One region of the Desulfosporosinus sp. BICA1-9 genome, then DNA from elsewhere that is predicted to be linked to it. Evidence: predicted binding sites of a transcription regulator. Region 1 holds the regulator's gene; the other holds the start of a gene.
What was found. Region 1 encodes CtsR, which represses protease genes until heat stress. Its sites were predicted from a motif close to AAGGTCAANNAAGGTCAAAT; they were not measured.
Positions count from the first base shown of each region.

Region 2: clpP (ATP-dependent Clp endopeptidase proteolytic subunit ClpP) is a predicted target of CtsR. The motif match lies at 14,869-14,888, and genes of this name have one in related genera.

Region 1 covers NZ_JUEE01000198.1:11,927-28,536, reverse strand. The annotation lists gene radA (DNA repair protein RadA) at 251-1,666, opposite strand; gene JL57_RS24470 (ATP-dependent Clp protease ATP-binding subunit) at 1,737-4,181, opposite strand; gene JL57_RS24465 (protein arginine kinase) at 4,390-5,427, opposite strand; gene JL57_RS24460 (UvrB/UvrC motif-containing protein) at 5,417-5,932, opposite strand; gene JL57_RS24455 (CtsR family transcriptional regulator) at 5,946-6,416, opposite strand; gene JL57_RS24450 (hypothetical protein) at 6,610-6,912, opposite strand; gene JL57_RS24445 (universal stress protein) at 7,117-7,545, opposite strand; gene JL57_RS24440 (Xaa-Pro peptidase family protein) at 7,641-8,828, opposite strand; gene rbr (rubrerythrin) at 9,055-9,642, opposite strand; gene JL57_RS24430 (MFS transporter) at 9,790-11,025, shown strand; gene JL57_RS24425 (hypothetical protein) at 11,082-11,345, opposite strand; gene JL57_RS24420 (nitrous oxide-stimulated promoter family protein) at 11,405-11,737, opposite strand; gene JL57_RS24415 (RluA family pseudouridine synthase) at 12,015-12,926, opposite strand; gene JL57_RS24410 (DinB family protein) at 13,287-13,790, opposite strand; gene JL57_RS24405 (NADP-dependent malic enzyme) at 13,965-15,221, opposite strand; gene JL57_RS24400 (CoA ester lyase) at 15,376-16,260, opposite strand; gene JL57_RS24395 (CoA-binding protein) at 16,335-16,610, opposite strand, start outside.
Region 2 covers NZ_JUEE01000248.1:10,667-27,276, reverse strand. The annotation lists gene JL57_RS30550 (O-antigen ligase) at 1-764, opposite strand, end outside; gene JL57_RS30545 (DegT/DnrJ/EryC1/StrS aminotransferase family protein) at 783-1,874, opposite strand; gene JL57_RS30540 (N-acetyltransferase) at 2,156-3,001, opposite strand; gene JL57_RS30535 (Gfo/Idh/MocA family protein) at 3,555-4,601, opposite strand; gene JL57_RS30530 (nucleotide sugar dehydrogenase) at 4,789-6,144, opposite strand; gene JL57_RS30525 (nucleoside-diphosphate sugar epimerase/dehydratase) at 6,161-8,035, opposite strand; gene JL57_RS30520 (acyltransferase) at 8,191-9,318, opposite strand; gene JL57_RS30515 (acyltransferase family protein) at 9,512-10,768, opposite strand; gene JL57_RS30510 (hypothetical protein) at 10,749-11,426, opposite strand; gene JL57_RS30505 (hypothetical protein) at 11,943-12,686, opposite strand; gene galU (UTP--glucose-1-phosphate uridylyltransferase GalU) at 13,027-13,908, opposite strand; gene clpP (ATP-dependent Clp endopeptidase proteolytic subunit ClpP) at 14,166-14,786, opposite strand; gene JL57_RS30490 (hypothetical protein) at 15,083-15,745, shown strand; gene gdhA (NADP-specific glutamate dehydrogenase) at 16,021-16,610, shown strand, end outside.

The DNA of each region.
Region 1 (16,610 bases):
TAGGTGTCCTTATTTTGCTTCGGTGGGGGTAGAGTCCCACCGAAGTCTCGATGTTCAGCTTTAGCTGAACGAGTTCACTCAGCGATAATGGATAAAATAGCTGCTGAGGTGATTATTTTGAAATATAATGTTGGGCTGAGCAAATTGTAAGAATTATGATCGGAATATTAATCGTTCTTTTTGGTTACTATCCGAACAAAAGCCGACAAGAGCAAAGAAAAGCCTAACCGGCATACCCCATAGGGTGCTCTTAAATATCTTCACTAATGGGAAATTCAAGATCAGTCTTTGCTGCCGTCTTCATCTTTAAGTCCAGAATGACCTCATACAAAGTGTTAAGCTCTATGATTTCAAGATTTTTATATCTCGAAGAATCTCTTAGAGTGTTCTTGGCTATGTAGACACGTTTGAATCCCATTCGGTCTATTTCCCGGATGCGGGCTTCGATCGAAGGGACCTTTTTTAGTTCTCCAGTGAGGCCGACATCCGCCACAAAAACAGTATCATTGGGAATCGGTTTGTCTTTCACCGATGATACTATACACATGATAATGGCTAAGCTTACTGATTGTTCTTTGAGTTGAAGACCACCTGTTGTTTTGATAACCACATTTTTATCGTAGAGGTTGATCTTGCCTCTTTGCTCCAAAATAGAAATCAGGGTGTTTAATTGATCTCTTCTTAAACACTCCGCGATTCTCGACGGATAGGGAGTGAACGACTTCGATACCAGGCTTTCGACTTCTACAATAATGGGGCGTGTCCCCTCTTTGATCACGGTCAAGGCGCTTCCTGAAACCGTTTGTCCGGCTCCCCTTTGGGTCATAAAGAACTCAGACGGGTTATCAATGGATAACATGCCTTGTTCAGTCATCGAGAAGAACCCGATTTCTCCTGTACTTCCGAAGCGATTCTTCGAACACCAAGCTCCCCTCAATTCTTCGCCATTTTCTCCATTGAGAATTAACACCGCGTCGACCAGATGCTCTAGCGCTCGAAGTCCCGCGATTTCATCGTCTTTCGTCATTTGCCCCACCATGATCACAGCTCTGGGGCGGCTGTTATTTTTCGCTATTTTTAAGAGTTCGTTGGCACACTCCATTGTTTGAATCGGCGAACCAGGCCGGGAATTATGTTCTTCAAGGGTGAACGTCTGAATACTGTCGATAATAATCAAATCTGGGTCAAGTTCCTCAATTGAGGCCAGAACATGGTTCATGCTTGTATCAGAATAAATCCAGATGTTACTCTTGCTTCCATTCAGAATTCGATCTGACCTACTTTTAATTTGACTATCACTCTCTTCGGCTGAAGCATATAGAACCTTGTAGCCCTTATTGGCAACATCATCGGCTACTTGTAAAAGCAAGGTTGACTTTCCTGCACCAGGCCTTGCTGTCAAGATAATGATAGAATCCTTGACAATGCCTCCACCCAGTACTCGGTTAAATTCACTAATACCTGTTACAATTCTATCGCTATTTCCAGCTAAGACCTCAGATAGCCTCTTCGGAGAGGTCCTTCTTTTACTCGGTGATGACGTCGCTTGAGGTTGACTCTCTGATTCTTCGAATGTATTCCATTCCTCGCAGTTTTGACACTTTCCTAACCATTTTGGACTTTCGGATCCGCAATTAGAACATCTATATACTACCTTAGTCTTCATCCATACAACGCCCCATCCCCGAAGGGGCAATTCATGAATCGAACGATCATCAATTGCCCCTACAAACTGTTTAAAGCTTAGAAAATTTCATTTTTCCATCTTCTGCTTCTACACGAATCCGATCTCCGCTTTTAAATTCCCGTTCGAGTATTTTTTCCGAAAGAGCATCTTCGATTAAGCGCTGAATGGCCCGACGGAGGGGTCGCGCTCCAAAGATCGGATCATTTCCCTCTTTGGCAATCAATTCAATAGCACTCTTCTCAACCTGAAGCTCCAAGCCATTTTCACTCAAACGCTTATTGACCTGATTAATCAATAGTTCGGAGATCTTTAATAAATGTTCTTCTTGGAGGGAATGGAAGACCACTAGCTCGTCAATCCGATTTAGGAACTCTGGACGGAAGGATCGTTTTAGCTCTTCCATTACATAGCCACGCATATTTTTATAATCCGTTTTTTCGTCTTTTTTGGCTGCAAAGCCCATGGCTTCCTTCTTGAGGAAGGAAGAGCCTACATTGGAAGTCATGATTATGACCGTATTTCGGAAATCTACTGTCCTTCCTTTAGTGTCCGTTAAGCGCCCATCTTCTAGAACTTGGAGTAAAATATTGAAGGCCTCAGGATGCGCCTTTTCGATTTCATCCAACAAAATGACACTATAGGGTTTTCGCCTTACCGCTTCTGTGAGCTGACCCCCTTCATCATGTCCAACATATCCCGGAGGTGCTCCTACAAGTCGAGACACTGCATGTTTCTCCATATATTCGGACATATCAATGCGAATCAGAGCCTTTTCATCCCCGAACATCCCTTCAGCCAAAGCCCGACCAAGCTCGGTTTTCCCGACCCCTGTTGGTCCTAGGAATATGAAGGAACCTATAGGACGCTTCGGATCCTTCAACCCTGCCCGTGCTCGACGTACTGCCCGCGCCACTGCCGTGACTGCATCCTCCTGCCCAATCAGTCGTTGATGAAGAACATCCTCCAAATGCAAAAGGCGTTCACTTTCTTCTTCAGCAAGTTTTTTGACGGGTATTCCCGTCCAGCTCGCTACGATTTGAGCGATGTCATCCCCTGTAACCATGGCGTTTTCTTTATACCGCTTATCTTGCCACGCTCCTCGTAGCTCAGCAAGCTCGGCACGGAGTTTTTGTTCCTGATCACGAAATTCAGCAGCTTTCTCAAATTCCTGACTGGAAACAGCCGCTTCCTTTTCTTTCTTTAATCGTTCAGTTTCTTCCTCAAGCAGTTTCAAATCAGGTGGTGCTGTAAAACTAGCCAGTCTAACACGTGAAGCTGCTTCATCCATCAAATCAATAGCCTTGTCTGGTAAGAAGCGATCTGAAATATAACGATCAGATAGTCGAGCCGCCGCTTCAATCGCCTCATCCGTGATCTTAACTCGGTGATGAGCTTCGTAACGATCCCTTAAACCGCTGAGAATCTTTATTGCTTCCTCGGCAGTTGGCTCACCAATCTTGATGGGTTGAAAACGTCGTTCTAATGCTGAATCCTTCTCAATGTATTTACGGTATTCATCTAAGGTTGTCGCCCCAATACATTGAAGCTCACCCCTCGCTAGGGCAGGTTTTAGAATATTTGCAGCATCGATTGCGCCTTCTGCAGCTCCTGCCCCGATCAAAGTATGCAATTCATCAATAAAGAGAATGATGTTTCCATCTGCTCGGATTTCCTCCATAACTTTCTTTAAACGCTCTTCAAACTCGCCACGGTATTTACTTCCAGCCACCATGGCCGAAAGATCTAAAGTGATAACCCGTTTATTTAACAGTATTTCCGGTACTCTATTACTGATAATTCCCTGTGCCAATCCTTCAGCTATGGCTGTTTTTCCGACGCCAGGCTCCCCTATTAGGGCAGGATTATTCTTAGTTCGGCGGCTTAGGACCTGAATAACCCGTGCGATCTCCTCTTCTCGGCCGATTACCGGATCTAAACGACCTTCGCGCGCTTGCAGGGTTAAGTCACGACCATACTCGTTGAGCGCTGGCGTATTGACAGACCCGCCACTTTTATTAGAAGACGAAACTGAATTAGCTGCAGGCAATGTCGCTTCTTCCAATTCTCCGCCTAAAAGTTTCACCACTTGTTTCCAAACTCTTTCCGGACCCACGTTGAGATTTGCTAAGATTCGAGCAGCGATTCCCTCCCCTTCCATAATCAGCCCCAAAAGCAGATGTTCTGTGCCGATATAATTAACCTCTTGACGGTGTGTCTCTTCATTGGCTAACTCCAGAACCTTTTTTACTCGCGGTGTGAGTCCCACCTCTCCGCTAAAAGGTTGACCCACTCCTGCGATTTGTTCAACCTGACTTTGAATTTTTGCAAGATCTAAGCCCAATCCTGTTAATGCTTGGGCAGCAATCCCTTCTCCTTCTTGAATCAGTCCCAGCAAAATGTGTTCGGTTCCTACTACCTGATGTCCCATTCGTTTAGCTTCACTATGGGCTATCGCTATAACTTTCTGAGCACGTTCTGTGTAACGTCCTTTCATAATTCCTTCATCCTTCCATAATCGATGTTCGAGATTCGAGGCTCGAGGTTCGAAACTTGATGGAAAGCAGAGCTTTCCGATTTAAAAAGAGTAAGCCCTTTTTGCAGACACGAGGCTAAGATCGAAGTACGAGGTTCGAGACTCGAGGCTCGAACTTTGATTGAAAGCGAAGCTTTCATTCGTACATCGTACATTGCGCTACGCTTCGCTACAAAGCCGTGCGTTCTCGTATCAGTCGGGCCCGTTCCTCGTCCCGCTGGCTGGGGTCAAGTTCTCGGTCTAGGATATATTGCAAGCATCCTGGCCGAGTATCAATCATTAACGTAGCAAAGCAATCTTTGATTTTCGGTAATAAACCCATATCCGTTCCAAGTCGGTCATGCGACAAGAGATGCATGGCATCTTCAGACGAAAGCAGCCGAGCGTTTTGTAAGGTTCCTCGAGCCCTCCATACCTTATCCTCTAGGAACATAGGCATTTGCTTGCGGAGTGATTCTCGTGCCTGGAGTTCATGCTCTACAATTTGTCGAGTCACCGCGTCCAAATGAGATAGGATATCCTCTTCACTTTTTCCAAGGGTTATCTGATTAGACACTTGGAACATGTGTCCAAAAGCTTGAGAGCCTTCTCCATAAAGTCCTCGCACAGCGAGCCCTAAGCGTGTCACTGCTCCAAGAACCTGTTGAACCTGCTTCGTTATCACTAAGCCCGGCAGATGAACCATGACCGATGCCCTCAGTCCCGTGCCCACATTCGTTGGACAAGCGGTGAGATAGCCATGGCTTTCGCGGTAGGCAAAATCCAATTTTTCCTCCAGAAGATCATCTAAGGCCGTTGCTAAGCGATGTGTCTCTTGTAATTGATTACCCGGCAAAAGAACTTGGATCCTAAGGTGATCCTCTTCATTAACCATAACCGCATATCGATGGTCAGGAGCCAACGCCACTCCGCGCGCTCCAGTTGATCCTCCTAAACTTGGACTGATTAGATGTTTTTCGATAAGCACTTGATGTTCTATGCTGCTTAACTCTGTTAAAGATATATACACCAATGGCTCAATATTCCCGGCGGCAAGTACCTCCGAGAAGGTTTTTTCAACCTGTGCAGCACCTTCTGAACTAATAACATGGGGGAAGGGAAACTCTTCGAGGTTGCGCGCTAATCTCACCCGGCTGCTAATCACAACCGGAGAATTTGGCTCGCTCATCCAGGCACTGCTCTGTAAGAGTAACTCCTTACGAATCATTGGTTTCCCCTCCTTTCGCTTGTTCAATCTGACGAATCTGATCCCTGACTAAGGCTGCCTCCTCAAACGCTTCTTGTTGGATTAAGGTTTGAAGCGTCTCTTTCAGGTTTCTGATTTCCATACGATTTTTGATAGCAACCCCACGTCTCGCTGGGATTTTCCCGACGTTCTGGCCGCCACCATGCACACGACGAAGTAACGGTTCGAGCTGATCTTCAAAGGTTTCATAACACTTACTGCATCCCAGCTTCCCTGCTTGAGTTATTTGGGTAAAGCTAAGACCACATTTGGGACAGGTCCTCTCCGAAGGCTGTTCAATTGACTTTGGATTAAACCCAAAAAGGGCCTGCAAAAACTCAGGTACAATCGCTGGATGGAAAACAAAACTTACTTCTTGGTTTTTCTTAGCACATGATTCACAAAGGTATACCTCACGAGTTTGTTCATTTTCGGTAATGGATAAACGCATAACCGCTTCTTGCTGTTGACAATGTTGACAAAGCATGTCAACTCCCCCTTTATACCAAATCATCCCTACTTAACGTTGTCAAAATGTTCTTCATTAGACGTGCTCGTAACATATCCCAATCTCTGAACTCTCCACTTAAATCATTACCAGATACAATACTCTTAATCATCGCCGCTTCCCGAGTCGTGACAAGTTCCTCATCTAAAAGACGATCCACCAAGGCGCTTGAACGCTCACGTGAAAGCTGATCTCCAATTAATTGTCTCATTACTTGTTGGTACTCCCCTTCGAGGCCTAACCCTAAACGAATAATTCGAAGATACCCTCCACCCCCCCGGCGACTTTCAACCAAGTATCCCCGTTCGACTGTGAAACGAGTATCTAGTACATAGTTGATTTGAGATGGAACACAGGCGAACTCACCCGCAAGCTCGCTTCGCTGCAAAACGATATACCCCTCTGAGGTTTTTTCTAATACCCGTTTCAGATATTCCTCAATGCGATCCGCAAGGTTTCCCATTGTAATGTACTCCTTATAACAATATATTTCTAAGTTATCCCCCACATACTTATTATTGACCTTTCCTGACCTTCTATCTATATGATACCCATTTTTAGAAATTTTGCAAAGGATTTTTAGAAAAAAATTAGTTTGGAGAGGGTTAAGTCTGCCACTTAACCCTCTCCAAACTATCAATGCTCAATTCATAAACCTAATTTGAAAACAAGACAAAGTAAAACCAAGAGGATAATGTTAAGAGACCAACACTACCCAGTAACCAAATAACAGGTTTTCCTTCCAGCGGTTTTGAATAGACTTCTTGCTCTATTGATTGATTGATCGCTATTTGATCGGTTTGTCTGGAGACTGATCTTTTTTCAGGAATAGCTTCCCCTAACTTACGTATCCCCGTTTTGGATGAGGTAACACGGGGTGCCACGTCGTTCCATTGTAATGAACCCCGCAGCATCTGTTGAAGTTCTTTAGGACTCAACCAAACATTATCTTCTTTCATGAAACGGTCTGCCTCCACGTCGCTAATAGCAAGTTCTTACTGTGCTATTCGCGACCTAAGAAAAAATCCCTGCCACGTAGACAGGGACGTTTGTCCTAAAATATCTGCACAATTGCTATAAATTTGCTATAAATCCTACTTGCGCGTCGAGCATATTCGCTCTCGCGACGTATTACCCCTAATTTCAATCTGTAACGATTCTTCTTACTTAATAATTAGTACTGGACAGCTTGCTCGTTGCAACACCCGTTGACTTACACTGCCAAGGACCGAGCCAGTTATTGCACCGTAGCCATGACTTCCCATAACGACTAAGTCAATGCTTTCCTGCTTGATCTGATCTAGGATAACGGTTACTGGATGACCTGCTTCTACTCGTTTGTTAATGACAATCTGCCCCTGATCAACTCCCGAAAGGGTTACATCTAAAGCAAGTTCTCCGTTTTGATCAAGTTGTTCTTGCGTCACCGTGATTCCATAAGAAATGGTATACCCCCAATAAGCCTGAGGAGTATAGCTAACATGAAGTAGTAACACCTCAGCTTGATATGAGCTGGCTAACTCCAGGGCCATTTTTAAGGCGCGGCGAGAATTTTCAGAGGCGTCAGTTGGGACAAGAATCTTTTTAAACATTCTATCACCCCTTTCCTTGAAGCTTGATCGATTGCCTATAATATATCCTATTCACGCAATCCGCACAACGTAATCTCTGGTTAGACTTTTGGCCATTATAATACAACCAATTCTCGAGGGGTTATGGATAAATATCTGGCACCCAGCTCTGACTCGACGACCACAGTATCTTCAATTCCTACGGCTCCAACTCCCGGGAAAATAAACTTGGGTTCGATCGCTACCACCATCCCAGGTTTGATCACTACCTTTGAACCCTTACTAAGGGTCGGAAGTTCATCAAGTTCCAAACCTACCCCATGCCCTATAAAACTAACTCGACTTGTCCCGTACCCCATAAAATTCTCTTCATAGGGTGTATTTTCACGGACCCACGTCAAGATTTCCTCGTATATTTCACCGGCCAATCTCCCTGGTATTAAGGCACGGCGAATTTTTTCCTCAATTTTCAGGGTAAGCTCGTAAGCTCTTGTTAGCTCGTCTGATAAAGGTCCGAGGCTTAGGATTCGTGTTTGGTCAATCTGATAACCATGAACGGTTGTCACCATATCAAGGACAATCGGTTCGCCCGCCTGGATCTGGGCCATCGATGCCCCATTCGGATGAGCAATACAAATGCCCTGTCCATTCACTGGCCCATCAAAATAACTTGGCACGGTAGCGCGGACTCCCGAAGTTATTGCTCCAACATGGAATTCTAAGCCAAAACCGCGTATCCTCACATAACCACCGTGTCCCAAGGCCCGTGCCTTACCCGCTAATAGCCCCTCTAGTTCAACTTCGGTCATTCCTATATGTAGAATTTCCTTAGCAAAATCCAACACCGGGGTATGAATCTGAGCACTCTCTTCGAGACGGGATAGTTCCCACCTGGATTTTACAGCACGCTGTAAGCGGATTTCTGGCGAAACATCCAGAAACATGACCTCCGGGAATAGTTTGCGATAACGCTCAAATTGATTTACCGGAAGGACATCAAGTTCTAGCCCTAGCACACTTGGGAGAGAAAGCCCTGCCTCTTGAATGTCTTCGGGAATTTTAGACAAGCCTCGCAGTATGATTACGTTCCAAGGACTTTCTCTCTTAGCTCTGGCAAAATCTCTGTAGGCTAATACAAGCGGCATTCCTTCCTGGGGAACGTAGACATGGACATTTTGGGCTGTACCAGTATAGTAGAGGGTATCCGCGCGTTGGACCAAAAGTGCCCCATCGATTCCTTTTTTAATCAGTTTGTCTTGGAAAATCTTCATTCGGTCTTGTAATTCTGGCATAGGGACTTGCATTCTAACTCCTCCGCCTCGTTAAATATTCAGAATTATATCTCTTTTGCTTATTATGGTCAGATTGGATATACATTGCAAGTCTTTTTCGTATAAACATCAGTTTCCCCTAGATAGTTACTATAGTAGTAAATATGCTCTGAAAAAGTCATACTTTCTGAAAGTGTCGTAAGTGAAAGGATTAGGACAGTATAAAAGCCGAGCAGGAAGTTCCCGCTCGGCTTTTATGTCAGTATTTTCCGGGCAAATCTTCGAAATACCCCTGGGGATGCGAACAAGCCGGACATAGTTCAGGTGCTTCCGTGCCATCATGGATGTAGCCACAATTTGTACATTTCCATAAAGTGGCTGTTTCTTTTTTGAAGATCGTTCCCTTTTCGATCCCTAAGGCATAATAATCAAAACGATTCATATGATGCTTTTCCACTTCTGCAATTGTCCTAAAGGCCTTCGCGACATCAGGAAATCCTTCTTTTTCCGCAACCGTGCCGAAGTTTGAATAGATTTCTGTCCATTCTTCTCTTTCCCCTGCTGCAGCCGCCCTTAAGTTGCTTAGCGTGTCTCTATTAACTAACGGATAGTCTGCATCGACATGAATGACATCAGTTTGATCTTGAACGTGGGCGGCCAAAAGTTTATAGAAGACTTTCGCATGTTCCTTTTCGTTAGCAGCTGTTTCTTCAAATACCGCTTGAATATGTTGATACCCTTCCTGCTTAGCCACTCCCGCAAAAATAGCATACCGAGTGCGTGCTTGAGACTCACCTGCAAACGCCTTACTCAAATTCTTAAATGTTTCTGTTTCCTGAAAGTTCATGACACACTCTCCTTTGCCATAGTTTTTCATAAATGCTAATTTTTATACTTTTTGCCTTTAAGAAAAGGAGTAATTCCTTAGTTGAAGGTTTCTTAATACGAATGTCGAAGTAATAAAATGTCACACTAAACTAAAGGTGGTTTTCCCTTGCTATTTAAACGATTCGATATCCCCCGTTCTGTCTGGGTCTTAATCTTGGGTGGTTTCATCCAGTCAACTGGTAATTCTCTCATGTGGCCTCTAAATAGCCTTTTTATGCATACCGTCTTAAACCGTTCATTAACTGAAGCTGGTACCCTTCTTGCAGCACAATCGGCAGCATCTCTATTTGGCCAATTTATGAGTGGTTTTTTGGCGGATCGTTTTGGTCCAAAGAAAGTAATGATTATTGGCTTAGTTGGAGCAATCCTCTCCGTTGGATCTATCGGTATTTACCCGGTCTGGGGGGTTTATGCACCAGCATTTATCCTGTTCGGATTAGCTCAAGCGTTTATCTTCGTCCCACTTAACGCGCTGATTCATGCCCTTTGGCCTGAAGGCGGGCGGCGAGGTTTTAATTACCTTTATATCTCTAATAACGCTGGCGTCGCCGTTGGCACTGCCATCGGAGGAATGCTGGCTCAAGTCTCTTTCCGTCTTACCTTCTCTTTGAATGCTGCAGGCTTCTTAATTTTTTTACTTTTGTTGTTGATAGGTGTTTCAGAACGAAAAGCACCCATTCATTCAATTTCATCGAAGCAATCAACAGAAGGGTTGACGAAAGACAGTGGCTTCAAAGTACTTCTAGCCTTATGTGGAGGCATATTTTTTACCTGGGGAGCCTATATTCAGCTCGTTACGATTTTACCCGTGGTAATGAACCAACTCGGATTTTCTCTTTTTTCTTACAGTGTGCTTTGGACGCTGAACGGCGTCTTCATCGTTACTTTGCAGCCCTTCATCAATTGGGTCATCAAGGCTTGGGCAAAGTCATTCGAACGACAATTTTACCTCGCCGCTGTTCTCTTAACCATCGGGTATGTCATTCTCCTGGGCAAGCTACCGTATATATCCTACATTATCGCCATGCTCATTCTAACCCTTGGTGAAATGCTGATTTTGCCTGCGGTTCCAGCAGCTGCTGCTCAACTTGCCCCACAAGGAAAGACTGGAGCTTATCAAGGAATCATTGGAGGTGCTTCGTCTGGAGGGCGAATGGTGGGTCCCTTGCTAGGTGGAATGATGTATGATTATGGTGGAGGATCTAGCGTATGGACGTTTGCTATCCTATTAATGATTGCTTCCTTGGTTATATTCTTTATCTATGGAAAATTAATTCAACGCTTTAATAATCTTCAAAGAAGCGAACCGTCAGAGCTAACTAATGAAGAATCTATAAAATGATAATGATAATTCCAAATTTTTATTATGAAAAACACTATGTCTACTCCGTGTTTAATTTACCCCCCTGCGGAAAGGAATCGAAAACGGAAAGCCTTCATTATTTCTGGCCAGTCTTCCTCATTAACCCGAAAAATCACTTGCGTCGCCGGGATTTGTATCGACCCTATAGTACAGGTCCAATCATCACTCAGATTTACTTCCCAGTCCGGGCCCAAATACAACCCCTGCCCAATCTGCTTTCCCCCAATCGAAAGAAAATAGTCAACTAAGTCTTGGTGAGGCATTCCTCTCATTTCAAGGCAATACTCTTTTATGGCCATACACACGCTTCTTTCTTTGAGTTACACTGACAACTAATAGCTGACCGCTGCCTAGTGTATTATTTACGCTCAGAATCATGATAACTTTTCTTAAAACCGTCGATCAAATGTCTGATGGCGATTATGGGATGGTTCAAAAGCATCCTAGGCCCGGCATAGCGCATGACCTCAATAATTCTTTGCTGCATTTCCGGTTTATAGCAGTGCACCGTGCATTTACCGCAGGTTGGTTTAAGTTCTCCGAATTTACAATGAGTCAGACGCTTGGAAGCATAATTCAATAAGTCTCGACACTCTGCACAGAGTCCATCTACAGGGTGATGATTACCCTTACAATATAGTTTAATCATTAATTCCACGGTTGCTTTCTCCCGGTCTAACCTATTAGACACTTTTGGCTACACTCCATTCATTACTAATCCCCTTGTCCATTTACATGGAATAGTTTAATTTGGGTATGTTAATCGAGAGTTAATACTCCACCCGAAGTAAATTTTCAAATGAGGGGGTAAGCCTGATATGGCAAAGAAGACGAACGACAAGTCGCGCAAACCCGATAATACTGAGAAGATTCCGCTTCCCTTTGATGCTGATAAAATCGGTAGAAATGTATCAAAAGACCGGGTGTAAACCCGGTTTTCTTTTTTTGTACTTTTCTCTATCTATTATTTAGGGAAATAAATTTAAGAATGACTTAGGAATTTCCGATTCATACCGCACCACTTCGCCCGTTATCGGATGCTTGAAGGCTAGGACTTGAGCATGAAGCCCTATTCGTCCAATAGGATGCTTAGTGGCTCCATACTTCTTATCTCCAATCACACTATGACCTATATCTCTCATGTGCACACGAATTTGGTTCTTCCGCCCAGTTTCTAGCTTGACTTCTAAAAGTGAATAATGTTTGTTTTTCTTAAGTAATCGATAGTGAGTCACTGCTTTTTGGCCGTCATTAGGGGTGCGACTGGAGTACATAATAAAAGCTTTACTCTCGGTCAGCCAAGAGGTGATTGTTCCTTGCTCCTTAGATACTGCCCCTTCCACTACTACAACGTAAGTGCGCTCCAAAACCGCTTCCTTCCACGCTTCTTGCAACAATTGCTGTACCTTCTCGCTTTTGGCAAACATCATCACCCCAGAGGTTTCTCGATCAAGGCGATGCAACACAAAGATCTTGTTTTTTGGGTCTCTTTTTTTGACATGATTACTTAATATACTATAAGCCGTTTGCTCTTTTTCTGTAGCCGTTGCGATTGAGAGCAATCCCGCCTGTTTTTCAATGATTATGATATCCGGGTCCTCATACACGATATCTAACCCATCAGGTTGCTTTTCTATCAACACTTTTGCCCAATTTACGACGACCTGTTGACCGATCTCCAAGGGATGATTGTATTGAGTAATCACTTCATTATCAACCGAAATTTGACGATGGGCCAGCAAGGACTTGATATCGCTTCGGCTTTTACTGGGTATTGCACCAAGTAAAAACTTCATTAACTCGGCCTGTTCTGTTACCTCAAGATGACTTTGTTTATCCTTCCCAGTCTTGGTTCTCAACTTACTGCTTGGTGTATGCATCCGATTTACCCCTTATCCTAGTTATCTGTATTAATATCTCCGATTACACTAGCCTCAATTCCTTTTCCAGAATATCTGGAGGATTATGACGTCATGCAACTAACCACCATCTCGGAATCCCTTAATACTTAAATTTATCCCAATACTACCAGTTGGCTTGATTTAGGTCAATAAATTTGGTAAGGAACTCAACTATGGATCTGAAAACCAGTATGAGCAATAGCATAATGTAAAAGGCTACCTTGGTATGACGGAAAAAAACCAAACATAATCAAATTACGTTTGGTCGAATTGCCGTAAATTCTTTAATTACTCGATGGCTAGGATTCCTAAATAAGTTCTTTAAACCTCTATGTACGCTTATACCAGAGGTGCTTCCATTCCATATTGACCCCAATCCTCTCTCGCTGGCCCGTATATCCCAGGGACTTTGAGGCCGGCTTGTCTCATCAGTACGGTCATTTGCCCTCGATGATGAATTTGATGATTAATGAGGACATTTAAGGTGGTGCCTATAGTCCATAATTCCCCATACATATCCCGTTCCTCCAAAAGAGTCTGATCAGTCCACTGACCTTTAATGGCTGTTACTATTGTAGTGCTTACCTCTTTGTAATAATTGGCGATTTCTTGAGCCGTGTCCGGAACGGGAGCTTCCTCACCGAGACCTTTAAATACTAACCCTGTTTTTTCCATCATCTCGGGGATTGATGTTACGATATGCCAAGCGAGCCTCCCAAGAGTACGATCCTGCACTGTAACGGTTTGACTAAGTGAAGAGTCTGTTAAAGCATTGAGTACTCGCTGGGTCGATTCCGCTTCCTTCTCCCAAGTCTCCAAAAAAGCAGTTAATGTTAAAAACATATTAAAGTCCCCCTCGCACACTAATTTACCCAATATTACCAGTTATCCTAATGCAGGTCAATCATCTTCTGCCTTTCGAATCGAAAGCTATCTCTCATAGATTCTGTTTTCTTTTTAACTCGTAACAAGAAAAAGGTGGCCTTTAAAAAAAACCACCTTCCATTAAGCACAATTCTATTTATATTGGTTAGCCAATCTCTTTTTAAGATTTTCAGCTACCCATGCTGGATCAATCGGGTTTCTAGCAATTCCACTGTCGATAGCAGCTTTTGCTGTAGCGGCAGCAACCGCTGGGGCTACTTCCGGGTTCAAAGTGTAAGGCATGATAAAGTTAGCATTAAGTTCTTCAGCGGAGACACAAGCAGCAATTGCTTTGGCAGCTGCAATCTTCATTGCATCATTGATGTCAGTCGCTCTAACGTCAATAGCACCCCTGAACATACCAGGGAAGGCTAATACGTTGTTCACTTGGTTAATAACATCTGAACGACCAGTAGAAATGACAGCAGCGCCAGCTTCAATAGCTCGTTCAATAGGCCAAATTTCCGGGATTGGGTTCGCTTGACAGAAACAAATGGGATCTTTAGCCATAGATTTAATCATATCTTCGGTCAGAACGTTTGCTGCAGATACACCAATGAAGACATCTGCACCTACAAGTGCTCCAGCTAGATCACCGCTGAATTTCTCAGGGTTAGTTGCTGCGGCGATTTGTTCTTTCCAGGGGTTCATACCCACTGTACGACCTTCATAAATGGCACCTTTGGTATCACACATAATCACGTTTTTAAGACCAACGCTCATCAAGAGCTTAATGATGGCGATTCCAGCTGCACCTGCCCCATTAGCAACAACTTTGACGTCTTCGATTTTCTTTCCGACGACTTTGAGCGCATTATAAAGTCCAGCCAAGGTAACGACTGCAGTTCCATGTTGATCATCATGGAAAATAGGTCCTTTAAAGATCCCTCTGGCTTTGAGTTTTTCCTCGATTTGAAAGCACTCCGGGGCTTTAATATCTTCTAAGTTAACTCCACCAAAGGTAGGAGCTGTTAATTCAACGATTTCCACAATTTTATCGACATCGCGGGTATTGACCGCAAGTGGAAAGGCATCGACATCGCCAAAGGCTTTAAAGAGAAGGGCTTTACCTTCCATAACAGGCATAGAGGCAGCAGGTCCAAGATTTCCAAGTCCAAGAATAGCAGACCCGTCGGTCACAATGCTAACAAAATTGGCATGGTTGGTATAAATGTCGAGATTGGCGGGGTCTTTTGCAATCTCCAAGACTGGTTCTGCAACTCCAGGAGAATAAGCAAGCGTTAGATCATCTCTGTCTTGTGTCGGACATGTCACTCTAACTTCGAGTTTACCAGGTTTCACTGTATGAAATGCTAAGGCCTCTTCGCGAAGATTCTTAATGCGCGACATATGCATCTTCCTCTCACTATCTTTTTAAGTCTAAATGAGGTGACAATCTTTTAGGATGGATAAAGAGAACCATAAGTTATACTTTCTGATAGTTCAAGTAAGAAATTGTTTGGTCACCTCCTTGAAAAGGTAACCAAACAATCAAACGATCATCTTACTTAGCGTTTTTTGCATCAATCTCAGCTTGAGCAGCTATGATATCTAAAGCATTAAGGTATACAGGGGTATCAACCATTTTGCCATTGAAAGAAACGGATGCTTTACCCTTAGCAATTCCTTCTTCTTCGAAGACTTTCACAACACCGCCAGCCCACTCAACATCGGCAGGATCAGGAGAGTACATACGATTAGAGGGTTCGATTTGTCCTGGGTGAATGATCATGCGACCTTCATAACCCATTTGACGTCCTTCAGCTACGTTTTTCTCAAAAGCTTCAATGTTCTTGAAGTCAACGAAAGGAGCATCGATGGCTACGATTCTGGCAGCACGGCAAGCTACAGCCACATGCGCACGTCCATATTGTTGTTCTACACCTTCATTGGTTAATTTCACGCGCATGTCACGGCAATAGTCTACAGCACCGAAAATAGCGTTGACGTTTCGTTTACTAGCTAAGCAGCACTCTGCGGCATTGATAATCCCTTTGGCAGTTTCCAGCAACATGGAGATTTTAACGGTCCCTACTTCAATACCACGACGGCGCTCTAGTTCTTCAAGTTTCCAGTCAAGACGCTGTACGTCAGCGGCGCATCCGGTTTTAGCTAAGGTTACTCCATTAAGGCCTTCATAGACAATAGCTTCCAGATCATCGTTCGTTAATTCAGTTTCCCAGTTATTAATACGAACATATACTTCTGCACCGCCAGTGCCTGCATACTTGAGGTTTTCGCGAACGATTTGACGAGCAACTTCTTTCTCAGCTGGTGGAACGGAATCCTCGAGGTCAAGCGTAATAATGTCAGCCGTAAACTCAGGAGCCTTTGCCACCATTTTAGGATTGTTGCCAGGAATATACATTACAGATCTCATGATTGTCATTAGTATTCCCCCTATAATTTTATTTTTGGCTTTATTTCTAAGGTTTTAAACCCTAGGGATATCATAATTCGCACTTAGTCTTTGATTTTCTCTTTTAAGATAATTGGAATATCGGTTGGGGTCTCAGCTACAAATCCTCCAGCCTGAGTCACTGCTTCCATCTTACTTTTAGCAGATCCACGACCACGCTCGACAATATTCGAGGCATGGGAGAATCGCATACCAGCAGGTGCCCATGCTCCTGCCACATAGATTACGAAAGGCTTCGTAAATTGACCAGCAGCAATAACCTCAGCACACTCTTCTTCTTGAGTTCCGCCGATTTCGGCATAGACCGCTACGCCTTTAGT
Region 2 (16,610 bases), on a different contig from region 1:
GCCGTCGCTAAGAGAGCTGTTCGAGAAATGGTCATAAATGTAAGTTTCAAGGTCAAACCAATCGCCACAAAAAGAATCACTGACTGGAGGCGCTCGTTTCTCCGGAAATAAAACCAGGTCACAAATAATGTCATCATCAGAACTGACGTGATGCCCATGACATTCGGGTTATCAAACGTTCCTAAAACGCGAGGAGGATTAGCATTCACAAGATTATCCAAGTGGGCCTGGGCAAAGAAAGGTGTTAGCCACTCATTGACATTGGCCAGATTAAGAAATTGCCCCCACGAAAGTAACAGTATAAAACCCAACCCTACGAGAAACGTGTTGCGGAGGGCCTCGAATTCAGCTCCTTGTATCCTCAGGGAAACTGCTAGCGTAATTATCAAATAATACTTGAAGAGTGTGACCCCTTCCATGACATCCCGTATGCCGAAGGACCCGTTTAAAAACAGCACGGCATAAAGGTTCGAAATTACGATAGACGCAAAGAATAGTAAAAATACTATGGTTACTGCTCTTAAACCACTTCTCTCACCCTCATGCTCCGACCCATAATCATACAAGTAATTGCTGGAACGACGTGTTAAGCGCAGGAGCAGATTGAGAGCAAATGCCCCAAAGATTAGCGCATCATCCAAACGAATACGCGGCAAACTCGGACGAATTTCTAGCGAGGGAAGAAGCATAGCGGATAACATTATCCCGATAAGGAGAAACAATTTATTTATGTTCGCACGAGTAATCCCTGTGTTCCAAAACATTTTTAACCTCCTTATCTGTTAACCTTTAATGATGCTGGCAATCTCATGTTGTTGTTCAAGGCTCAATTCCGGATAACAAGGTATCGCAAGTGCTTGTTCACACGCTTTTTCCGTTACTGGGAAATCCCCTACTTTATATCCTAGGTCCCGGAAAGCCTTTTGTAAGTGGAGAGGCACGGGATAATAAATAGCATTGGCTACTCCACCAGATTTTAGGCGCTCCATAAGAGCACTACGTTCTTCGGTACGGAGGACATATAAATGATAGATAGGCAATGCTTGCGGATCTCGACCCGGTATCTGAATCCCTGTGTCGGCAAGAAGTTCATCATAGAGCTTGGCCTTTTCTCGGCGTTCTTCATTCCAAACGTCTAAATAACGCAACTTAACTCTTAATATAGCAGCTTGCATCTCATCAAGACGGCTATTGTAGCCGATTTCTTCATGATAGTACTTTGTTTTGCAACCATGAAAACGGAGCATCCGCAGTTGTGAGGCTAAGTCCTTATCATTCGTAACGATCATTCCTGCATCTCCGTAAGCCCCTAAATTTTTAGTAGGGAAAAAGCTGAAGGTTGCAGCATGACCGATAGAACCGGCTCTTTTGCCCCGATACTCTGCTCCAATCGCTTGAGCAGCGTCTTCAATAACTTTTAGATCGTGACGGGCAGCAATTTCCATGACCCGCTCAACATCTAACATCTGCCCGAAAATATGTACCGGAATAATCGCTTTAGTTCGAGAGGTTATTTTCTTCTCCAGCTGAGTTAAGTCCATATTCAAGGTCACTGGATCAATATCTACGAATACTGGAGTGGCCCCAACCTGAGCAATGGTTTCCGCTGAGGCAAAGAACGTAAACGGGGTAGTGATTACTTCATCCCCAGGGCCAATGCCAAAGGCTTTAAGGGTTAAAACCAAAGCATCCGTACCATTGGCCACCGCCACAGCTTCCTGGGTACCACAGTAAGCAGCAATTTCCTTTTCTAAGGCTTTCATTTCCGGACCGAGAATAAAGACCGATGAGTCTAGTACGTTAAGGACAGCCTGATCAATTTCTTCTTTTATCGTTAGGTATTGAGCCTTCAGATCTAAAAGTGGAATACTCATATTAATCTTCCCTTTCTCTACGGATTTATTAGGGGAGGAAGTTTCTTGGCCCGTTCGTGTGCAAGTTGGGGACGGTTCTTGACTTGCATTTTCAACTTGTATTCCATCTCACTCACTTTGTCTCCTGCGCTCATTTACAGAATTCCCTCTCTGTGCTCTTTAAGCAAAGAATCTTCCTGTCTTGCGTCTTGGGGAGCGAGGGGACAGTTTTCTTGCTTCCATCGCGAGGAACAATCTTTCCTGCATGTAAGTTGCAGGATCCATGAACCGCCCCAGTGACCCTATAGTAGCTCCTCTTTAGGCACCTCCCGAAGGTCTTTGGCTGGGAAACCTTTTAGGACTCGTTTTTCTATAGTGTCTTTAGTAACCAAGGCTCCTGCCGCTACAAAGGTTTCTGGGGCAACGTTAATACCCGGCAAAAGGATGGCCCCTCCACCGATACGAGCCCCGCGCTGAATTGTCGCACCCTTGATTGATTTGAAACGTTTTTCCGTACGCCCCATATAGTTATCATTGGTCGTCGTAACCATGGGAGCAATAAACACTCGTTCTTCAATCTCCATATAGGCTGTGATATACGAACCCGTCTGGATCTTTGTGTATGAGCCAATTTTTGTATCATTTTCTACTGCCACTCCGCTACCGATGACTACGTTCTGCCCGATCAAACATCTCTCCCGCACCACAGCGCCATCTCCGACAAAGGCCGCGTCAGCATAGTATGTCCCAGCGTAAAGAACAGCAGAACACCCGACTGTAAATCCATTCCCCATCCGAAGAGGAGGCAAATCCGCCTGAGCTTTGACGGTACTGGTAGCTGCAGCCTTGGGCAAACGACCGATCGAAGAGTTACTGCCGATAAAGCCGTCCTCTCCAAGCATGGCCTGAGGGTAAATTGTGGTGTGATCACCTATCCTGGTCCGAGCGCCAATTTCCGCTCGTGCACCAATACTAACATAGTTCCCCAGCTCACTGCCAGACCCAACCCTAGCGCCGTCGCCAAGGACACACCCGACGCCCAAGACCACATTTTCGCCGAGCACGACATTTTCTCCGAGCACGCAAAACGGCCCGATCGAAACGCTTGAAGGTACGGTTGCACTGGAGGGGATTAGATGATGAGTCATTATCTTTGCTCCTTTCAATAGCGGGGAGGATTTTGATTTACAACGTTCACTCCGTAAGCTGCGTAGACCAAACTAACGCGCAAAGCCGTCCGCTCCGACGAGTTCCCGGCAATTCGCCATCCCTGGCTCAGTTGCCGGTTGGAAACGTCCTTGTTTCCAACTCGTCTCCGCTGCCTGCTTTTCGCGAAGTTTGGTAGGCTACTCGCTTAAGTCGTTCTCTTTTGTAAATCAAAATCCTGTGATGCTCATGAGATCGAGAGACTTGCAAGCATCCTTTAGAAGGAGACTAGTAATATTAGCCAGCATCTCACGCTCTCGTAATCCTAGCCCAGAGAGTTGATTTACAGCAAGCGAGTCCTCTACGCGAGCAGTCAACCAAACTTAGGCCAACCTGCGCTTTCATCAGCGGGGCGGGATACAGGACGTATCCCGCGCCAACTGAGACAGGAGTCGAATTTGGCGGAACCCCGCCCACTTGCATTAGCAGGTTTGCCTTAGTTTGGTCTGCGAGCGTAGGGACGGAGCGGCTGTAACTCAACTCTCCGCGGCTTCGTTACTCTGCTACCATCGGAAACACAACCGGCGCCTTCGTCTCCTGGCACTTATAAATCGCCAAGATGATCTCTAAAGCCTTCCGTCCTTCTTCTCCTGCTATGGCAGGTTCCCGATCTTCTCGAATTGCATGGATTAAATCTAAAATAAGCTCTCTATGTCCAAAGCCGTACACGTTCGGAGGATCCCCTTCTTGGCTTTCGAAGATCTCTTTTTTCTCTTCTGCACTGTCCGGGAATTCCCAGACTTCGATTCTATTGACTGCGATTCCGCCGACGATGACGGAACCTGTCTCACCGAAGACATTGAGAGTCTCTTCAATGTTCGTGGGATAGATGGTTGAGGCAGCCTCAATGAGTCCGATGGCCCCATTTTTAAACTTGATAACGGCCGCTCCCATGTCTTCCATTTCAATTTTGCGCATAAAGGTCGCGGTATATCCAAAAACCGACTCTACAGGACCGAATGTCCACTGTAAAAGGTCGATGTTATGAATCGACTGATTCATTAAGACTCCACCATCATGGAGCTTCGTTCCACGCCAAGGTGCTTGGGTATAATAGTTATCATTGCGATTCCAGCGGACGGTAGCTTGTCCATGGGTTAATTTGCCGAAACGGCCATCCTCCACAGCCCTGCGGAGAAGTTTCACCGAGTCATTAAAACGATTCTGATGAATAACACCGAGTTTAACACCGGCTTTGCGGCAGGCGGCAATCATGGCGTCAGCGGTTTTCAAGGTCATGGCCATGGGCTTTTCGACTAAAACATGCTTACCTGCTTCAGCTGCAGCAATTCCGATTTCAGCATGGATCCCACTTGAAGTAGCGATGGTGACGACATCAATATCTGCTCTCTTTAACATTTCCATATAATCGGTATAGGGCTCTGCTCCGTATTTATCGGCAAAGTTTTGGGCTAGCTCTGGTACTATATCGCAAACTGCAACAAGTTCTGCTTCAGGAATTGCCAATATGGATTCCGCATGTTTCGGGGCAATCCGCCCGCACCCAATGATTGCAAACCGCATTTTCTTTTCTCCGTTCATCAATTCAAACCACTCTTTTCTTTGATTTAGATTTATAAGTAAATTATTTATGTTTCCCACTTAGTTAAGGTTCATTTCCTCACACAGAATTTGCTTTCTGCTCTACAAGTATAGGTTTAAGGGGAATCTGTCGATTCCCCTTAAACCTGAGTTACTATAGGCTACAATCGCCGGAAACTAATTGGTATTAGATTTTAACGATCTTCTCACGATTTTCCAAGACGCCTTTTGTAGCGTTCCGTGTATCCACCACAAGTTTAGCCTTATCAACAATGCGATCATAATCCACTGTGCTATGGTCGGTCAAAATCAATACACAGTCCGCGTTAGCTAAGACTTCATCTGTCAAGGGTACGCTCTTCATGAGGAGTGTGCTCCCACCATGCGGCTCAATGACTGGAATAAATGGGTCATGATAGGTAATCTTAGCCCCTTGTTTGCGCAGGAGTTCAATGATTTTTAAAGCGGGTGATTCTCTCATATCGTCAATATCTTTTTTGTAAGCTACACCAAGGACAAAGATTTCCGCATCCTTCAAACTCTTATTGACTTCATTCAAGGCTCTAACCACTTTATTAATCACAAAGTAAGAAACTTCCACATTGATTTCTCCCGCAAGCTCAATGAAGCGGGTATGGAAATCGTATTCACGCGCTTTCCAGGTAAGATAAAACGGATCGATGGGAATACAGTGACCACCTACTCCAGGACCAGGATAGAACGTCTGAATGCCAAAGGGTTTTGTACCGGCAGCTTCTACGACTTCCCAGATATCGATTCCCATCCGGTCACAAAGCATCATCAATTCGTTGACCATGGCGATGTTTACAGCCCGATAAGTATTTTCAAAGACTTTCGTTAATTCCGCAGCGGCAGGCGAAGAGACGGGCACCACATTCGAGATTGTTTGGATATAAAGTGCATACGCTATCTCTAAGCAGATCGGGGTCATCCCTCCCACTACTTTTGAGGTATTTTTCGTGCTAAAGCGTTTATTTCCTGGATCGACGCGTTCTGGTGAGAATGCGAGGAAAAAATCCTTGCCGACTTTAAGTCCCTTTTTTTCTAGGGAGGGAAGAATGACTTCCTCCGTGGTCCCAGGATAAGTCGTGCTTTCTAACGTAATCAACTGCCCCGGGCGCAGATATTTAGCGATCACATCTGTCGATGACTGAATGTACGATATATCTGGATCACGGGTGATTGTTAAAGGTGTGGGTACGCAAATGATTACAACGTCGCATTCAGTCAGACGAGAGAAATCCGTAGTAGCTACAAAGATACCACTCTGAATAATATCCTTAAGGTCTTCATCCTTGACATCACCGATATAGTTGTCTGCGGCATTTACTTGGTCAACACGTACTGAGTTAATGTCAAAACCTATGACTGGAAATCCGACTTTTCCTTTTTCTACAGCCAAAGGAAGTCCGACATACCCTAAACCGATAACCCCTATGCGTGCCTCATGCTTTTGAATTTTTTCTTTTAATGTTTTTGCTACAACATCGTCGCTAGTTATAACGTTCTTTACGGTCATCATCTTCTTGATTTCCTCCTTATTGGTTGACTGCTGTTTTTGTCGCCTTTTTACGGAAGGCTGGAATGACGGTCTGTAACAATTCAATGACTTCATCTCGCGTTAGATAACTGCCTCGATCTCGAACTTTATGCGTGAGCTCTTCTAAAAGTTCAACGTTTATATGGTTTGGTTTAGCGACGAATATCCGACTATGCTTTGTTGACGTAACCCCTTCTTCAGCAGTCAATAACTCTTCAAAGAGCTTTTCACCCGGCCGAATCCCTGTAAACTGAATTTTTATATCAACATCAGGTTCGAAGCCCGAGAGTCGAATCAAGTCTTTTGCTAAATCGACGATTTTAACGGGTTTGCCCATATCCAGAATGAAAATTTCCCCACCCAAGGCCATAGCCCCTGCCTGAATGACTAATTGAGCGGCTTCCGGAATCGTCATGAAATATCTCACCATATCAGGGTGGGTCACAGTAACCGGACCGCCCTGAGCAATTTGTCGCTTAAACGTAGGAATGACACTCCCTCGACTTCCTAGGACGTTTCCGAACCGAACTGCGACAAACTTTGTGTTTGAGCGAAGATCCAAGCTTTGGATGATCATTTCTGCCGTTCGTTTGGTTGCCCCCATGACACTTGTGGGATTGACCGCTTTGTCGGTGGAAATAGAAACAAAGGTTTTCACATTGATTTTATCGGCTGCCTCTGCCAGATTTTGTGTACCGATCACATTATTCTTCATAGCCTCTTCAGGATTTCTTTCCATCAAGGGAACATGCTTGTGGGCTGCAGCATGGAATACGACGCCAGGCTTGTATCTATTAAAAATCAGGAATACCTTCTCCCGATCTTTGATATCTAATATTTCTGTTATATAGTCGATTCCAGGGCGTTCAGCACGCAACTCCTGTTCAATATCAAAAATACTGTTCTCTCCATGTCCTAATAAGACAAGTTTTCCTGGATTAAACCTAGCAATCTGACGGCAAATTTCCGAGCCTATCGAGCCTCCTGCACCTGTGATGAATACTGTCTCTCCTGAGACATAGCCCGCTACTTCCTCTAAATCAACAGAAACAGGGTCACGGCCCAGTAAATCCTCCACTTGCACCTGCCGAATCGGATTGACATTGATATCTCCACTAATAATATCATAGACGCCGGGCATGATTTTGAGCTCGACCCCTAATTTTTCACAAATTTGCACAATTTCACGAACAGATTCGCCTGAAGCTGATGGCATGGCAATAATCACTTCATCGACGTTATGCCCTTTTACGATACGGGCAATATCCTTGCGCGTGCCCAAGACTGGAATTCCAAGTAATTGCAGCTTCTGTTTTGAATGATCATCATCAATAAAAGCAACAGGACGTCCATCCCGATAATTGCGATTTTTTAATTCTCGCGCGGCTAATACCCCGGCATCGCCAGCCCCAACAATAAGTACCTGCTTTTGCGAGCCTGGAACATGTCGTTCAAAAGCATTTTCCTGTAAGATCCGCCATATAAACCTCGAACCACCAATTAAAAAGACCATGGCTAACCACAGAAGCATTGCAGCAGTATGTGGCATCCTAACATAAGAGAGAGTGGCAGCATTAGATAGACCATAAAAATAAACTACCGCCACTGTTCCACCCGTTCCAACGGTCACTGCATAAACAATCGAGAGTAACTCCCCCGTACTTGCGTACTGCCAAAGACGATTATATAGCCCGAAGACGTAGAAAACCGCAAGATATAAAATAGTCGCACCAATGGCTGTGTGATAATAGGTTTGATAATAATCTAAGGGTATGCCTTCTTCGAAGCGCAAATAAAAACTACCGAAAGCTGCTAAGTTGATTAACATAGCATCAATCAGCATTAAGATCATCGTTCGTCTGCGAAATGACAACTAACTCAGCCCCTTCTTGAGTAAACCAGCCAGTAAACTTCAGACGGAGTTAACTCCACTTGAAGTAAGTTTCCTATATCGCTCTAAAGTTTACTACAACTAACTTGGTTTTACAACTAGCAACAGTTCACCAACGCTTGCTGGCAGGCTTTGATTTAGGTTCTACGCGAAGTCTTCTTCTTAGCTTGGTAACCTATCATAAAATAACTATAGGGTAAAAAACTAATCAATCTTACACTTACATAGCTAAATATTAAGGTCATCACTAGCACGATTGGATAGAATATCCAATCGTCATATTGAATATTATGGTTCTTAAGTAGTTTAATCATCGATTGATTAAAAAAGATGTGTATTAAGTATATCCCGAAAGAGTATACCCCTATATTATGTACAAGTTTCGCAAGGACACTCCTTTTCGTTACAAGATCTCGGGCGAGATTATATAAAAACAAAAAGGAAATAACCCTAAAAATTGGATAGATTAATTCCGCCCCTATAAAGAAATAGGCTGGAATAGTATTATAGCGATACCCTGTTGTCAACCCTATAATAATAAAAAAACTAGCTGCGATGGTTAACGCCAAAGATAATGTCAGCAAAAGGGGAGTTAGGCGACTGAATCGACTTTTTAATAAATCATAATGATCGGATATGTAAATCCCAATTCCAAAATAAAAAATATAACCAATAAAGTTAATCTTAATGACCGTCAAGTATGGGGTGTATATACCTACCATATACATCGTCTGGATGATCAACAATAAGGTGACCAACAGTTCTATCTTATCTCTTCGTCTAAAAAAGTCATAAACCTTAATAAGGATCGGATATAAAAGATAAAATTGAATAATTATTAAAAAGAACCAAAGATGATATGATGCATCTGCTTTTAAGATACTTGTGAATAGAAGCTTGAAATTTGAACTGAATGAGTTACTCTGTATAACAGCACCTTTGTTAAATACTGTATATAATACAGAAAATAAGATGTATTGTGGAATAATCGATCGTACCCTCTTTTTATAGAACTCTAGCAAAGAGAAGTCATCACGGTATTTCTTCGCTAAAACAAAGCCTGAGATCAAGATAAATAGGGGCACTGCAAACTGGGAGAAGATATCGATCCATAAATTAAGTATCACTAAAGTATTAAACTGCGGTACTTCCGTAAAATAACCTGTTGTATGGATAGCAATAACGGCTACAACACCAAATCCTCTGAGATAATTAATTTCCTCAATTGTGTGAGTTGTTGTTTGACCACTCCTACCCTTAATCATGTCAATCCACAATTCCCTTCTTCGGAGAACCTTGCCTCGTATTAAGCTTAATATTCCTGAGGGATTCTGTAATAACTACATCTGTCTGATGCTGGAAGATCCGGATTGGGGTGAGGGATCTATGCAGACTACAGTCGGAATTTAACAACTTTAGAGTAACGTACTTATAGAGTTTTTAGTACTTTATCAGTAATTAGTAGTACTTCTTAGCAGGAAATTCGGGAAACTTCGGTCTAAAACCTTCTTCAACCTCTCCGAGCGCTAAAGATTTTCCGTATGGAACATGTTTTGCTATTTTATAAATAAGCAATGGGATAATAATTCCCACTACAAGAAAGCGGATTGGTGTGATCGCGATAAACTGGCGAACAAGATAAACTGACGCTATATGCAAATACATGATTACCATGGCCGCTCTCCCCAGGCGAACTAGGGAGTTCTTGATAAGAGGCCAGCGAGTAAAAATCATACTAATTTTAATCAGTAATAATGTGAAAACCAGAGGCAGGATTAGATTCGTCCCAAAATAATAGTATTGTCGATGCTTCATATCTAACCCATAATCCAGGATCTGATGAGAATAAAGATAAATAAAGCTTAATAGAACCAGAAAGGATAATCCAAAAATTATATTTCGGAGGATAGCTTTCTCCAAAAATTGATATTGCTTAATTAAATGACCTAAGGCATAGAAAACAAGAGCGTATAATCCAACATCTACATTCCAAGGAACAAAACTATTCATCCAATAGCGGGATTCCCCATAGGCCAATAAAAAGCAACCTACTAAAAATATTCCTTTATAGAACACCGAAGGGACCTTTCGGCATAAATAATCGTAAGCTATTTGCACACTAAACAAACATGTTGTGAACCAAAACGTTGCGTAAACACCTTCCAAGAGGCTCCCACCTAATAAAAATGCTTTCCAATGGCCCTGCAAAAAATAGCCTATCGTTTGACCTTTCCATAGGCTTACACCCATCATCGTCAGTGTCAAAAGTGTTAAGTAAAAAAGATAAGGGATTAATAAATGTTGTGCTTTTTTCTTGGCATAAGCAAGCACTGTTTGTTGAGGTTTTAATCGATATAAATATCCACTAACAAAGAAAAACAGTGGCATGTGAAACCAGAACATATAAAAAGCGTTTTTACTTCCTGAATGCCCCCAAACTACTGACAGAATCCCTAGACCTTTTAGGATATCAACCCATTCAATCCGTTCTGATTTCAAATCATTGACGGCACCCACGATCCAATCCCCCTCTTTCCTCTCTGAACCATAGTACCATAGACCATGGTTTTTTACTAAAGGAAACTTGGCTATGGCCATCAAGGTACTCTTATCTCGAACATCCTTGTTCACGCCTTGGACAGCGCATAAGAAAAGACTATCTGTCATTTTATTTTTGACGATAGTCCTTTGCAACTTACTGGATTGTACTCTCACCCGTAATCAACCAGCGGTTATTTTGTTTCACTAGATTAACTCGTACCTGCACGATTTGTTCATGCTCTTCCCCAACTGCTGTGCCATCCGTCAAGTTATAATCCCTTGCCGTGTACCGATAATCGACGCGAAGGGTGGCTGTGTTTTCACCTAAACTTTCCACATCTACTTGATCAAAGTTTATTTCACTGACATCGATTCCAATACTTTGAACTAAATATTCTTCTGCTCGCCGTGCATGTTTTTCAAACAAATCCCCCGTATAAGCTTTAGCTAGCTTTTGTCGGAAGGTGGCCATGTCTGTTGATTTCCAGGCCCCAAAGAAAATTCCAATATTCTGCTTGTAGTCCGTAATGACTTGTTGGGCCAAAAGGGATTCTCCATTATGCGAGCTAGAATTATCATCTTTTTCTGGTTCGTTCAGATTATTTACTACGCTATTTTCAAATGGACCATCCGTTTGGATGCTTTGGATTGGAGGGGTTTGAACTTGATTATTGACCACTCCGGAAACTGTTTGTATTTTATCTTCGCCACGCAGTTTAGAGATAAAAGACGTTGGAGAACTCGAATTCGTGATTAAAGATACACCTACTGTCCCGACCAGTATACCAAGACCTAATGCCAGTGCTCCAAATAAGTAATTCATTTTACGCATAAAGACCAAAATCTCCTTTAACTGGATTTTGTTACTATTTTTTCCAAATTAAAGAGATCTTAGACATGATCTGTTATATTTATCAGGAATTGAGCGGACAGAAAAAAACACAAGGCCTGTCTGATCTAGGCAAGCCTTGTGGATATTTAGTTTTATTCAGCCCTTAACTTCAGCGTTCAACCTTGTAAAACAAGGTCACAGTATACTGAGTTTAGTTGCCTATTCAATTTAATCTCGATATTCCTAAAAGCTTCTATTCTCTTAGCCTATTAATATTTAACAATCCCTCCTAAATTTTCTGATCAGCTTGCAAGCAATTTCCAATGTTTTATTAAAAGAACTTATTCATTAATAATTTTTATGTTAAATTTTAGATTGTTAGTGTCTATGCATTTACCCATTTTCTACTCATAGCCATCTGCACCTTGGAAACATTCAGCATTTTTATTATCGCATAAGCTACTATTACTAAACAATATCTCATTCCTGCTTCAATTGCCTTGTATGTTGCCTGAATTAATTTCGTTTGGTTGCAAATGGCGTCGCTCCGTAGATCTTGGAATTTGCATCATAACGCATAAGCTGGGAATCAAGATCATGAATTCCTTGATGGAATTGTTCAATCCTCGTTTTATCTTTCGAATCGAAGGCGTCAATTCCACTGTTAAGGAGAATATCAAAGTAAGTGGTAAAGGTCACAGCTTTGGCAGCGCTCGCTTCATTCTTGTACTGCTTGTCCAACAATGCTTTGTGGAATACAATGTACTTTTTAATATCTTGTTCATTCATTTGCGGGCCCGCTGCCGGTCCATAGAGATAACCGTCTACATATTGGTGGATGTTCCATGCAGAACCGAAGACTAAAGTTTTAGCATCATTGCTTAAGGCCGTCTCACCGAAGAACATTGCAACCGAAGGTGCCAAATTGATCAGTTTGGTATCCGGTTCGCGATATTTGTTCTTAGATCCGACATCGCCTTGGGGAGGCGCGTTGAGTGTAAGGGGTGCTGTCGGTACTGTAATCGTTTGGGCAACACCCGATGTTGCAGGTGGGGCAGTTCCCTCTGGCAAAACTGTTCCGTTACTGCCATTAGCGCCGTTAACTGCTGGAGTCTGAATGACTACCTGGTCAGTGATAGCGCTTTGTTGTCTGAAAACCTTCCAGACACTGGGACCATAAACCCCAGCAGCAACAACAGCACCCGCTAGAACTAAAGTTCCCGCTAAGGTCACTATCCTCTTTTTGTCGATTGGTATCATTGGTCTCTTCCCTCCTTCATTCATTATTATGGTACGTTAGTATATTACCAATTATTGGGAGAAAAGGTTGTCGTTTTTGCTGTAGTGCGTAGCCCATTTTCCGTTCTCTATTTTCCTGAAAACTAATAGATAGCTCCTCATCGTTTAAATTCGCGAAGATCAGGCAGCATTATCCAGAATAATTTGCACTTTAGGCGAATCTAAAGAACAATTTGTTATGATGAAAAATTCCCTCTCATTGTTAAAAACGCTTAACAATGGGAGGGAATTCTTTACGATGCGGAAAGGGGACACACCTGCTGAAGTTAATAGCTGTTCTTAGGGACAGGAATGTCCCCAACTAAATGTCGAATTTGCGAACCAGGGTTCGTAGGTAGTTCATAAGGTCCTCTGCAAGATATTCTCGGCGCAGCGCATAATCAATCGTTGCTTCCACAAAACCCAATTTGTCACCGACGTCGTACCGTCGGCCTTCAAATTCATAAGCAAGAATTTCCTGATATCGACCAAGCTCCTTAATTCCATCGGTGAGTTGTATCTCCCCACCTTTGCCTGATGGAAGGACACTTAAAATATCAAAAATCTCAGGATTTAAAATATATCGTCCCATAATTGCTAAGTGTGTCTTGGGAGCATCTTCGGAACGTGGTTTCTCAACCATATCCTTGGAACGATAAAGTCGATCCGCAAATTTTTCGCCGTCCACAATCCCATATTTGGAGGTATCCTCGAGTGGAACCTCCTGAACCCCTACGATACTTGCTCCGTAGCGTTCGTATTGGTTCATCATTTGACGCAATGCAGGCACTTTGGAGTGGATAACATCATCTCCCAACAGAACTGCAAACGGTTCATTTCCTATAAATTTCCGAGCGCTATAGATTGCATGGCCCAAACCCAACGCCTCTTTTTGCCTTACGTAATAAATATCCGCCAACTGAGCAATATCCTGTACCAAATCTAAGAGTTCATCTTTGGCGTTTTTTTCTAAATAGGCTTCTAATTCCATTGAGCGGTCGAAATGGTCTTCTATAGCCCGCTTGTTCCGCCCTGTAACAATAACTATATCTTCAATTCCAGATTTAATAGCCTCTTCTACTATGTATTGAATGGTTGGTTTATCAACAATAGGCAGCATCTCTTTCGGTTGAGCCTTTGTTGCTGGCAAAAAACGGGTTCCCAGCCCGGCTGCCGGAATTACTGCTTTTCGAATTTTTCGCATCTTTTAACTCTCCTTTGTTTTAATCAAATTTGTAAGTTCACTTGCCTCTTAATTATATATAACAGTAAGCTAACTAATTCGTATTGCCTCTGTAAATGTTTTCGACATAGGGGTTTAAATCCCTTCCATTTATTGATATAAAATGTAAAATTATTCAAAAACAAAGGTTCTTACTACCTTCCCTCGCTATCCTTAAATAAAATAAAACGCAAGAGCAATATTATCACTTTTGCGTTTTAAATATAGTAATTACTACATTATACCTTATTTTTTTCTTCAGCAGGATTGGCTTTTTCTAAGACTTGGTCAACGACTCCATATTCTTTGGCTTCTTCTGCCGTCATATAATAATCGCGTTCAGTATCTTTTTCAATCTTTTCAATAGGTTGCCCAGTTCTTTCCGCGAGGATTCTATTCATCTTCGCTTTGGTCCGCAGCAATTGCCTAGCGTGAATTTCAATCTCAGTCGCTTGTCCTGAGAGACCATGTCCGCCGATTAATGGCTGATGTATCAAGACTTCCGAGTTGGGAAGCGCGACCCGTTTACCTTTTGCACCGCTCGCCAGCAGGAAAGCACCCATACTCGCCGCCATACCGATGCAAATGGTTCGGACATCTGAACGAATGTGCTGCATAGTGTCATAGATAGCCATACCAGCTGTGATCGAACCTCCAGGGCTGTTGATATAAAGATTTATATCCTTTTCGGGATCTTCTGCTTCAAGGAAGAGCATTTGTGCTACGACAAGATTGGACACATCATCATCGATCCCACCACCGAGGAAAATAATTCTGTCTTTTAATAGACGGGAGTATATATCGTAGGAGCGCTCCCCACGATTCGTTTGTTCTACTACCATTGGGACGAGATAACCCATTCACAATTCCCCCTATTCTCTTTTATTCAGATTACTTCAATTTACTTATTATATTCTTGCCGATTAACTTTATTTTAGTACAAAGGTCAGTTAAGGTCAAATGATTTCTTGAACTTTACGAAAAAACTTGATTTCCAAGAATTCATCCTGAAGTTCTGGAAAAAAATTATCTCTATTTATCTTGATGGTTACTCATTGTTTTTCCTAAATAAATCCTTCCCGTTATTCTTCTTAACCTAATCTAGGATGTGGAATATACTGGTATTAATCATCCACGGAAAGGTGGTCGATGTGACGTGGAGCAATCTAAGAACCAAGTTCCTCTTTATCCATCCCATTATGGACCTTATCCAATAAACCCTAACCTCATTCGGAGGTCTCAACCCCAAATCCCGAAAGCTCGTCACGGTGTCTCTCCCTGCGTACCAATCCTTCCTTTGAGTCAGACACTGGAATTTGGTTATTGGAAACTGTTATCTCCCGCGCTTTTTGGGACAGCCGGCGCGCTTTTTCTAAGCTTGTTTTCTGATGAAAAAAATGATCTTATCGAAGGTTTTGGAGGGACCCTCTTTAAATTCGCTATTGTCGGGTATTCTATTGGTGCTACAGTTGCTGCCTCCTTCGCAATAACTAACGTGTTGAAGAACTCTCGCCCTCCATATGATCATCTATTCCTTCCCATCGGGGGAGCTCTTGTCTCAACCATCTTATTTTTTGCTGCAGATTACTTCCTCCTCTACCGATTTTTCCCGTCCAGTTTTAAAGGGGATGTGGGAGATGACTTTTTGACTCAACTCTTCTCGTTTTGCTATTTTAGTATAACGACTATGGCTACTGGGGACTTAGGTGACATCCTGCCGGCCAATGTAACTGCACGTGCTTTGATCTCCATAGAGATAGGATTTTACCTGTTTACCATGGCTACTGCAATCCAGCTCCTTCTTGTTCAAAAAACTTAGTAGAACTCCTTCAGCTAATACTAGACATCCATAGCGGAGAGGAGCCTACTACCGAAGCAGAGCATGGAACTCTCACTTATGAAGAGAGAGTCTGAGAAGTGGATCAAAGGGGATAGTTCAGAAAAACTATTCCCCTATTACTTAATGATAATGATGGATTTATAATGTATTATGAATAATGAATTCATTCAATTAGCTACTTATAATTGGACAAGAATAGATGTAATATAAAAGGCGAAATAAAAATCTATTAATTACAAAGGGGTAATTTAAAGATGAAGATTTTAGCCGATGTCATGGAACAAGTTGTGAAAAGAAATCTAAACGAAACCGAATTCCACCAAGCAGTAAAAGAAGTCTTAGAATCTATTGATCCAGTTGCTCAGAAACATCCTGAATGGGTAGAGGCAGGAATATTTAGCCGAATAGTTGAGCCAGAAAGGCAAATTATTTTCAGAGTATCCTGGGTTGATGACAGTGGAAAAGTTCAAGTGAACCGTGGGTTCAGAGTACAATTTAATAGCGCTATTGGTCCTTACAAAGGTGGTTTAAGATTCCACCCATCGGTTAACATTGGTATCATTAAGTTCCTTGGGTTTGAACAGATTTTTAAAAATTCGCTGACAGGTCTTCCTATTGGTGGCGCTAAAGGTGGATGTGATTTTGATCCGAAAGGTAAATCAGACGGAGAAATCATGAGATTCTGCCAGAGCTTTATGTTTGAGTTAGCTAAACATATTGGAGCAGATACAGACGTTCCCGCCGGTGACATCGGTGTCGGAGGGCGTGAAATAGGTTATCTTTATGGAATGTACAAAAGACTCCGTAACGAATTCACCGGAGTTCTTACTGGTAAAGGATTAAC